Regions from separate parts of the Lysinibacillus sp. NPDC056185 genome, predicted to be linked through region 1. Evidence: predicted binding sites of a transcription regulator. Region 1 holds the regulator's gene; each other region holds the start of a gene.
The links. The regulator Rex, encoded in region 1, represses fermentation and respiration genes when NADH is low (regulators of the CRP and FNR family bind a similar motif). The targets are predictions, from matches to a motif close to TTGTGAAATATTTCACAA.
Positions count from the first base shown of each region.

Region 2: a site for Rex is predicted at 945-962, ahead of ACMZ42_RS17890 (cytochrome ubiquinol oxidase subunit I). Genes of this name have one in related genera too.
Region 3: a site for Rex is predicted at 1,427-1,444, ahead of yeiL (transcriptional regulator YeiL). Genes of this name have one in related genera too.

Region 1 covers NZ_JBLLLQ010000058.1:5,572-8,862, forward strand. The annotation lists gene ACMZ42_RS26400 (ATP-binding cassette domain-containing protein) at 1-1,254, opposite strand, end outside; gene ACMZ42_RS26405 (redox-sensing transcriptional repressor Rex) at 1,484-2,119, shown strand; gene ACMZ42_RS26410 (twin-arginine translocase TatA/TatE family subunit) at 2,339-2,524, shown strand; gene tatC (twin-arginine translocase subunit TatC) at 2,543-3,291, shown strand, end outside.
Region 2 covers NZ_JBLLLQ010000020.1:1,028-4,318, forward strand. The annotation lists gene ACMZ42_RS17885 (diacylglycerol kinase) at 1-838, shown strand, start outside; gene ACMZ42_RS17890 (cytochrome ubiquinol oxidase subunit I) at 1,212-2,558, shown strand; gene ACMZ42_RS17895 (cytochrome d ubiquinol oxidase subunit II) at 2,555-3,291, shown strand, end outside.
Region 3 covers NZ_JBLLLQ010000032.1:45,167-48,457, reverse strand. The annotation lists gene ACMZ42_RS22565 (diaminopimelate dehydrogenase) at 1-82, opposite strand, end outside; gene ACMZ42_RS22560 (hypothetical protein) at 443-733, shown strand; gene yeiL (transcriptional regulator YeiL) at 740-1,402, opposite strand; gene ACMZ42_RS22550 (MFS transporter) at 1,504-2,655, shown strand; gene ACMZ42_RS22545 (oxalate decarboxylase family bicupin) at 2,705-3,291, opposite strand, start outside.

The DNA of each region.
Region 1 (3,291 bases):
TTCATCCCATAGCTCTTTTAGCACACTTTTATTGCTCGATAGCTTGGCCTGCTCTTGGTCATAATAACCAATTTGAACATTTGTACCATAGCGAATCTCTCCAGAGAGTGGTAGTAAATCTTTGACGATGGTTTTTAATAAAGTTGATTTACCAACACCATTGGGTCCAACAAGTGCAATACGGTCTTCTCGGAAAGTGCGTAATGTAATGCCGCTTGATATTTTCTTATCACCATAACCTATCGCTAAGTCATCGACAGACAATACATCATTACCACTTTGGCGCTCAATTGTAAAACCGAAGCTTGCTGATTTTTCATCACCATCAGGGGATTCCATCCATTCTGTTCGTTCAAGCATTTTACGACGACTTTGTGCCATTTTAGTAGTAGAAGCACGAGCAATGTTTTTTTGAATAAATTCCTCAAGCTTGGCTTTCTCATCTTGTTGACGTTCATATTGCTTCAAATCACGCTCATAATTTTTAGCTTTTTCATCTAAATAGGCACTATAATTGCCTGTATATTTTGTGACGCGATGACGAGAGACTTCGTAGACAATAGACACAACTTGGTCTAAGAAGTAGCGGTCATGGGAAACAATTAGAATAGCCCCTTCATAGCCTTTTAAATATGATTCCAACCAAGAGAGGGTTTCAATATCTAAATGGTTAGTAGGTTCATCGAGTATTAATAGGTCAGGTTTACTTAACAAAAGCTTAGCAAGCGCTAACCGAGTTCGTTGTCCTCCTGATAGTGAGCTAATTGGCTTTTCGTAATCATTAGGATAGAACTGCATGCCATGAAGCACAGAACGTGTATCAGATTCATATTGATAGCCACCTGCATCCTTAAAATTATGCTGCAAATGATCGTATTCAGACATTATTTTTGCATATAAAGTAGGGTTTTCATAAACAGCAGGGTCGGCCATTTGTTGTTCTAATGATCGGATTGCTCGTTCTTGGGTAATAAGCGGCTCAAAAATTGTCATCATTTCATCCCAAATCGACAATGTTGAGTTTAAACCAGCATGCTGCTCCAAATATCCAATTTGTATACCTTTAGGGATAATAATATCGCCAGAGTCATATGACAGTTGACCAGCAATTATTTTAAGTAAAGTAGACTTACCAGCACCGTTACGACCTACTAATGCAACGCGGTCACGATGTTGAACCTCTAATTTTACGCCACTCAAAATTTCATCTGCAAGGAAGGATTTATATAGTTGATTGACTTGTAAAACAATCATTCTTGACACCTCAATTCTTCCTTAGTGTAATGGATGTACGATTTGCTTGCAATGTCGGTGCTTTACTTATTCCAAGCTGTCATGTAAGATTGAAACGATTTCCCTTTAGTTAGTGGCGTAAAAGCGCCATTAACTAAAGGGAAATACTCCAGTGAATATTATAAACTTAGAAATAGTTAATTAAGTGTGTATCATAAATAGATTTGATACTCTATAAGGAGGAAAGAGTTTGAAACAAGAATTAAAAATTCCACAAGCCACTACGAAAAGACTTCCTCTTTACTATCGATTTATCCAAAACTTTGCACAAGAAGGCATGGAACGTATTTCGTCGAAGGAACTGAGTGAAGCGATGAAAATTGATTCTGCAACTATTCGCCGTGATTTTTCTTATTTTGGTGCTCTTGGGAAAAAGGGATATGGCTATGATGTGCAACATCTCTTGGAATTTTTTAGTCAAACGCTCGATCAACATGAAGCGACAAAAGTAGCGTTAGTTGGTGTAGGGAATTTAGGTAGTGCTTTATTAAAATATAATTTTCAAAAAAATCATAATACTCATATCGTTGTGGCATTTGACTCAAAGGCCCCAAAGGAAGGGAAGATGATTAGTAATATTCCTGTTTTTCATCCAGATTTATTAGAAGAAAAGTATGCAGAATATGGAGCGGAGCTTGCAATTTTAACAGTTTCACCACGCTCTGCACAGAAAATGGCTGATAGATTAGCGGCGATGAACGCAAAAGGAATTTTAAACTTTACGCCAGAGCGTATTACTGTACCAGATAAAATGCAACTTTTAACGATTGATTTGTCGGTAGAATTGCAGGCACTCATTTATTTAATTCGTAATCAGGAAGAGTGATAATCGTACATAATTTAATTTCTTTCAGCGAATGTCTTTTGTACCGAAAGCGAAGCGACAGCAGCAATTATGCCAAGGAATAATTAGTATAGCTCACAGTTTCTGTCAATAAAAGTATGAGATAAAATGAGAGAGTGACGAAAAACTTTCACATAATATTAGTTAGCAAAATGGCGAAATATGCGTTAAAATGATGGATATAAAGAGGAGGTGGCTGGAATGAGTCCAATCGGTCCAATGAGCCTCATTATTATCGGAGTTGTCGCATTACTAATTTTTGGTCCTAAGAAGTTACCAGAGCTTGGTAAAGCATTTGGTTCAACATTACGTGAATTCAAAAATGCTACTAGAGGATTAGCCGACGAAGATGATGATGACAAGAAAAAGAAAGAACTAGATAAGTAAAGTTAGGATGTTTGAGGAATGAATCCAAAAGATCTAACTGTCATTGAACATATAGAAGAATTAAGAAAACGGCTTTTCATTGTTGCCGTTTTCTTTGTTCTCGCTATGGTTGGGGGCTTTTTTGTCGCAAAGCCGCTTGTTAAATACCTTCAATCTACTGGAGCGGATTACGATATAAAGCTTCATGCATTTGATGTAGCAACACCACTTGCAATTTATATCCAAGTTGTTTTTATAATTGCATTTATCCTTTCATCGCCAGTGTTTATGTATCAATTGTGGTCGTTTATTAGCCCAGGATTAAGAGATGTAGAACGAAAAGCAACCTTAAGCTATATACCGTATTCATTTTTATTATTTTTAGCAGGGTTGTCCTTTTCATATTATTTACTATTCCCGTACGTCTTAAAGTTTATGATGAATTTATCAAATGAATTAGAAATTCAGCAAATGATTGGCATACATGAATATTTTTCGTTTTTATTTAAACTTACAATTCCGTTTGGTTTCCTTTTCCAATTGCCGATTGTAGTCCTGTTCTTTTCGCGTATTGGGATTTTATCTCCTGAGTTACTAATTCGTATTCGTAAGTACTCATACTTTGGTTTATTTGTATGTGCTGCTTTAATCGCACCGCCTGAATTAGCTTCGCACTTAATGGTTTCAGTACCGTTGTTTGTTCTTTATGAAATTAGCATTATGATTTCTCGTATTGGCTATAAGAAATACTTAAAATCAGAGGAAATGCGAATGAAGGAAGAACAAGA
Region 2 (3,291 bases), on a different contig from region 1:
AAAATTAGAGGTAGCAGGCTATGAGACATCTTGTCACGCAACAACGTGTGAAGGCGATGCAACCATTGCAGCAAAAAATGCAGTTGAACGTGGCTTTGATATAATCATTGCAGTTGGTGGAGACGGCACATTAAATGAAGTTGTTTCAGGTGTCAGTCCATTTGAGAACCGACCGAAAGTGGGTCTAATTCCGATGGGCACAACAAATGACTTTGCTCGTGCTGTGCAGATTCCTCGAAATATTGAAGCTGCAGTTGACATTATTATTAAAGGTGAATCGTTGCCGGTCGATGTTGGTTTATTAAATGGGGAACGCTATTTCATCAATATTGCCGCTGGTGGGCGTATTACAGAGTTAACGTATGAAGTGCCAAGTAAAATGAAAACAATGCTAGGACAGCTTGCTTATTACTTAAAAGCAGTAGAAATGATTCCATCGATCAAAGCTTCCCACATGCGTATCGAATATGATGGTGAAGTGTTCGATGGGGATGCCATGATGTTTTTATGCGGCTTAACAAATTCAGTGGGTGGCTTTGAAAAGCTTGCGCCTGACGCGAGTATTAATGATGGCTACTTTACTTTATTAGTATTGAAAAAAGTAAGCCTGCCTGAATTTATTCAGCTTGCTGCAATGGCATTACGAGGCGAGCATTTGAATGATGATCGTGTAATTTATAAAAAGGCAAGTGTCGTAAAAGTATCTACTGAAGATGAAATACATTTAAACTTAGATGGTGAATATGGCGGGGATGCGCCTGCTACATTTGAAAACTTAAAGCGCCATATTGAGATTTTTGTTCCACTAGCAGATATTCGTGAAGAAGACCGTATTTAATGAAATATTAGAACAGGGCGCTCTCAATTTAGAAGGGAGCCTTGTTTTATGGGTGAAATCGGTAAAAAAACCTATATGCAGGGGTAATTTTCTCCTATAATTGGTATTGTGAATGAATTAAGAAAAATGTTTGGCAATTGTGCGTATATTACTTGAACAAAATTTGAAACCTTTATAATAGGCCGAAATTCCGGTCCATTATAAAGGTTTTTTTCGTTGCAATGGTGGAAAATGGGGTAGAGATAAGGGAAAGGAAGTGTTGCCTTTGTATAAGTCACAGGAAAGAAAGCTCATTTGGCTAAGCTTTGGTGTTGCAATTATCATGCTACTTTCCATACTTGGAAGAATATTTGGAGGTTAGGGGGGCAATGAAATGGTGAATGAATCAGCAGTCTTTTGGAGTAGAGCATTAACGGAACTAACTTTATCGTTCCACATTATTTATGCAACGATTGGTGTTGGAGTACCGTTAATGATCATGATCGCACAATGGACTGGGTATAAAAAGAATGATGAGCACTATATTTTAATGGCGAGACGTTGGGCACGAGGTTTTGTTATTACGGTTGCAGTCGGCGTTGTCACAGGGACAGCTATTGGCTTACAGTTATCTTTACTATGGCCGAATTTTATGCAGCTTGCCGGTCAGACAATTGCATTACCACTTTTCATGGAAACGTTCGCATTTTTCTTTGAAGCCATCTTTCTAGGCATCTACCTATATACTTGGGATCGCTTCGATAGTCAGAAGAAGCATATGCTACTGTTAATTCCGGTTGCAGTCGGTGCATCGATGTCAGCTGTGTTTATAACAATTGTCAATGCGTTTATGAATGCGCCACAAGGATTTGATATTGTGGACGGCCAGCTTGTGAATATTCAACCATTTTTAGCAATGTTTAATCCAGCAATGCCGACAAAGGTAGCGCATGTTCTCGTTACAGCCTATATGACATCCGCATTTGTGTTAGCAGCAATTGCAGGATACCGTCTGCTTAGAGGTTCTAAGCATATATATCATAAAAAATCTTTATTACTACTTATGAAGATTGGTCTGATTTTCTCCATTGCTTCAGCAATTATTGGAGACTTTTCAGGGAAGTATTTAGCGGAATATCAGCCAGAAAAACTAGCTGCAGCTGAGTGGCATTTTGAAACGGGAGACAAAGCTTCTCTTATACTATTTGGTGTATTAGATGGGGAAGAAGTAAAATATGCTATTAAAGTACCTTATGCTTTGAGCGTTTTAGCACATAATAATCCAAATGCAGAGGTAATTGGCTTAGATCAATTTGCTGAAGAAGATCGACCACCTCTATATATCCATTACCTTTTTGATCTCATGGTGTTTATCGGTATGTTCATGGCATTGGTTTCATTGGTTTATGTATGCGGGAAAGCACGTGATTGGCAGTTTATTCATTCACGTTGGTTTAGATGGATTGTTGTTGCAGGTGGACCACTTTCTATTATTGCGATTGAAGCAGGATGGTGGCTTGCTGAAGTTGGACGACAGCCTTGGATCTTATATGGATTAATGCGAACACCAGAAGGGGCCACAACGAGTGACCATGTAGATTTAATGATGCTGTTGTTTACAGGTGTGTATGCCGTATTAGCAGTAGGAAGTATGGTGGTTTTAATTCGTATGTTCAAAAAGAATCCAATTGAGCGAGAAATAGAAGATCGCCATGCTGAAAAAGGCGGTGACATCTTATGACATTAGAGATTTTAGGTATTTCAGTTTTATGGATTTTCCTATTTGGCTATGTCATTGTAGCTTCAATCGATTTTGGTGCAGGCTTTTTTAATGCCTATAGCCTACTCATCGGAAAAAATCATATTTTAACGAATATTATTAAGCGGTATTTATCACCTGTTTGGGAAGTAACCAATGTCTTTTTAGTATTCTTCTTTGTTGGGATTGTTGGATTTTTCCCACAAACAGCTTTCTATTATGGAACGATATTACTTGTCCCTGTTAGTATTTCGCTAGTGCTTCTTGCAATACGAGGCTCTTACTATGCATTTGAATCATATGGTGCACGTGGACATATCGGTTACACGCTGACATATGGGATAGCAGGCTTGCTCATTCCAGCCTCACTCTCTGTTGTATTCGCGATTGCTGCTGGTGGCTATGTTGATATTGTTGACGGGCAACCAGTCTTAAATTACTGGACATTGTATACGAGCCCATTTGCTTGGAGTATTGTCGTGTTGAGCATTGCAGCTGTACTTTATATTTCAGCCGTGTTTTTAACTTGGTACGCTCACAAAGCAAAAGATAAAGAAGCCACGGATTTAATGAGAAGATACGCACTTGCTTGGGCGATACCCTTGATGGTGAGTGCACTCGGCATTATGTACGAAATGAAATTCATCAATCCTGAAAGTTACGATCATATGGTTAATTTATGGTGGATGTTCGCCATTTCAGCCGTGTTATTTAT
Region 3 (3,291 bases), on a different contig from region 1:
TATCTGGATTTTGCGAGATAGCATACTCTACTCCGCGCCCTAAATTTCCATAACCTACAATACCTACTCGAATTGCACTCATTAAAAATTCCTCCTCACGATTACGTGACTCTGTGAAACCTTTCACGTTAAATCTAATTACAATAATACGTTTTGTCAGGAAAATTCACAATAGTTTGAGTACGTGTTTTTCTCTTGGAATTATACAAGTTTTCTATGATTTCTATTCGTTAATGGCATGAATACGGTTACATTTTACTAATGCAACTTCTTTCAGAGTATGTACAAACATCCTCTAAAAGAAGTTATAGCCTCCAGACGCAATTATGCCAAGACATAATTGACTGACAAAACTTTAAGTTTTCGTTAAAGCCTTGTAAATGAAGACTATTCCGACCGCATGTCTTGTACAATAACACTAACGACAAAGGGGGCATGTTGAATGAAAAGTAATTGTTATTCACCAAGCACAACATTGGAACAAGGAGAATTACTTGCTTGTCCATTCCAAAATGCACAAAAATCTGCTAAAGCTCACATGGAAGCTAAGGCAAAGCGCAAAAGATTTTCACCTAACAAACACCAATGTATAAGGGTTATACCTTTTGGCGTTATAGACGAAACCCTAAATATCTCCGTACAAAACCAACGAGTCGATGAGATTAACTTCTACCATAGCGGCAAGGAGATTGCACGCTGGTTGATTAAAAAAAGTGAATACAATAAGCTGTAGTATCCCTCACTGTATCTCCTGTGCCAATTCGGAAAGTCGCTTTTCATTCATAATGTGATAGGCATTCTTTCTCTTTTCTAAAATTTTTTCTTCACAAAATTGCGCCAGTACATATAATAAATGCCGATAGGAAACCCCTAAATATTCACAGATTTCCGTATGCTTTTCTTTATAGATACCTTGATCTGACGATAATTGGATAAAGGCAGCAAGTCGATTTTCAAGTGGATACGCTTGATTTTGTGTATATTTTGACGTCATTTTGGTCGACTTTTCCCCTAAAAACACACAAAGTTTACGTAAAAATAGTACATCCGTGAGTAACTTTTCTTTGCAGGACTGTGTAATCGAAAAACAAATCGTCTCGGTTACTGTCTGAATCCCCTTCGTATATCTCGCCTCATTAAGCAACTCAATTTCACCCATAAAACGCGGTGGCTCTGGGTATTCGATAAGTGAGACCTTGCCGTTTTTATGCGTCATATATATTTTCGCTTTCCCTTCAATCATGTAGTATAGCGTATCCGGAAATGATCCTTCTTGAAAAATCCATTCGCCTTTGTCAAACTTACATACCTCCAGAAATGGATTTATATCAAATGAGAAAAAATCATCAATTGGATATTTATCGAGATAGTATGAACGTTCCTCAGCTGTCAGTATATGCATTTTTTCACTCTCTCCTCTTGAAAAATGTGAGATATCTCACATTATTGTACCGATGAACGTGCTATTATTCAACATAGTTAAATTGGAGGTACGGAAAATTTATGAACAATCAACGATGGCTTTCTCAAAATTTCTTTGCATTTTTCTTTACATGGGGTATTTTCTTACCTTACTGGACTGGTTGGCTTGTAGATGCCAAACATCTTACTGTCTCACAGGCTAGCGTCATAATGGGCTGCGGTCTTTTAGCACGAGCAACTTCAAATCTATTTTTCTTCCCGACGCTTGCAAAATATGTGCACAAAAAACGACTCGTTAGTATTCTAGCAATAGGTGCCCTCATCACAACTTTATTTTACTTACTAAGCACGAGCTTTATCTCGCTTCTTATTGTTACCCTTTTATTTAGCGTTTTCTATCCAGCACTGCTACCTGCCGTTGAAAGTAGTGCGGCAACGCTCGTACAGCATGGAAATGTACACTATGGTAAAAGCCGCTCCTATGGTTCCCTTGGCTTTGTCATTGCAGTATTAATCATTAGTATGCTGACAGGTGCATTTGGCAATAACATTATCTTTTGGAGTATGGTGGTTGGCCTGATCGGTATGCTGTTGATGCAACAAATGGCTACACCAAAAGAGTTACTCGTTGTACCGACAAAAGAACAACGTGCAAAATCATTGTCGATGAAAACATTATGGACAATTAAAGGCTTCCCTATTGTTTTATTAGTTGTTATTCTGTTGCAAGGCGCACATGCTTCTTATTACAGCTACGGCTATATATATTTAGGTGATCTACATGTTGATCCATTCTATATGGGGATGATTATTAACATCGCCGTAATTTGCGAAATCTTATACTTTATGAAGGCTGATACACTATTTAATAAATGGCGCTCATCTTCTTTATTACTTTTAGCAGCGAGTGGTTCATCATTACGTTGGCTACTCATTTACCTATTCCCGAATGTCTGGGTATTTATCGCTTCTCAAACATTACATGCATTATCATTTGCTCTCGCGCATTTCGCTTTCATCGGCTATTTAACAAAAACATTGCCGAAGGAGCAAATTCCGAATGCACAAGGCCTTTATTCTGCATTAGCAATGGGATTAAGTACAGCGATCCTTACATTTTTAGGTGGCTATTTATACGAGATTTCGCCTGGACTATCATTTGCAGCAATGCTTATTTGTACTGTTCCAGCAATCGGTATACTACTTGCTACTAGAAATAAATTTCAATATTAAAAACAAGCAGGTGGGAAAGAGGCTCTTTCCTACCTGCTTTTCTATACGTTCATCTTGGGTAATAAGAAAATCCAGGATATTTTACAACCGGCCACTTTTCCTTTCTTAACACATTAAGAAGTTCAGGACCAATGTTTAAATTGCTTTGTACTAGCTCAGATGGAGTAAGGGCCATCCATTGATTTAACGAAACATCCTGGAATCTATCACTTTTAAACATTTCAAGGAACCATAATGTCTCCGTACCGGTATTCTCAATGTAGTGACCATTTGCAAATGGCACGTATCCCACATCTCCTGCACGATAATCGAATGTTCTAGCCACACCATTTGCTGTAAACACTGTCATACGCCCTTTTCCTTGGAGGTAATATTGCCATTCATCATTATTTGGGTGCCAATGCAGCTCTCTCATAGCACCAGGCTTAATTTCGACAAGTGCTGCTGCGATATTTTTAGAAATAGGAAAGTTTGTTGAATCCACAATTCTGACACTTCCACCTGGAGTTTTTATAGGGGTCTGGGCAAGCAGGCTATGTTTGAAAGTTTGAGGGACTGTACCATATGGGGATTGTAATTTTTGTGTGTCTAGAGGTCCTGGAACCTTATCTTGAAAAATATAGACCTGTTCTTTCG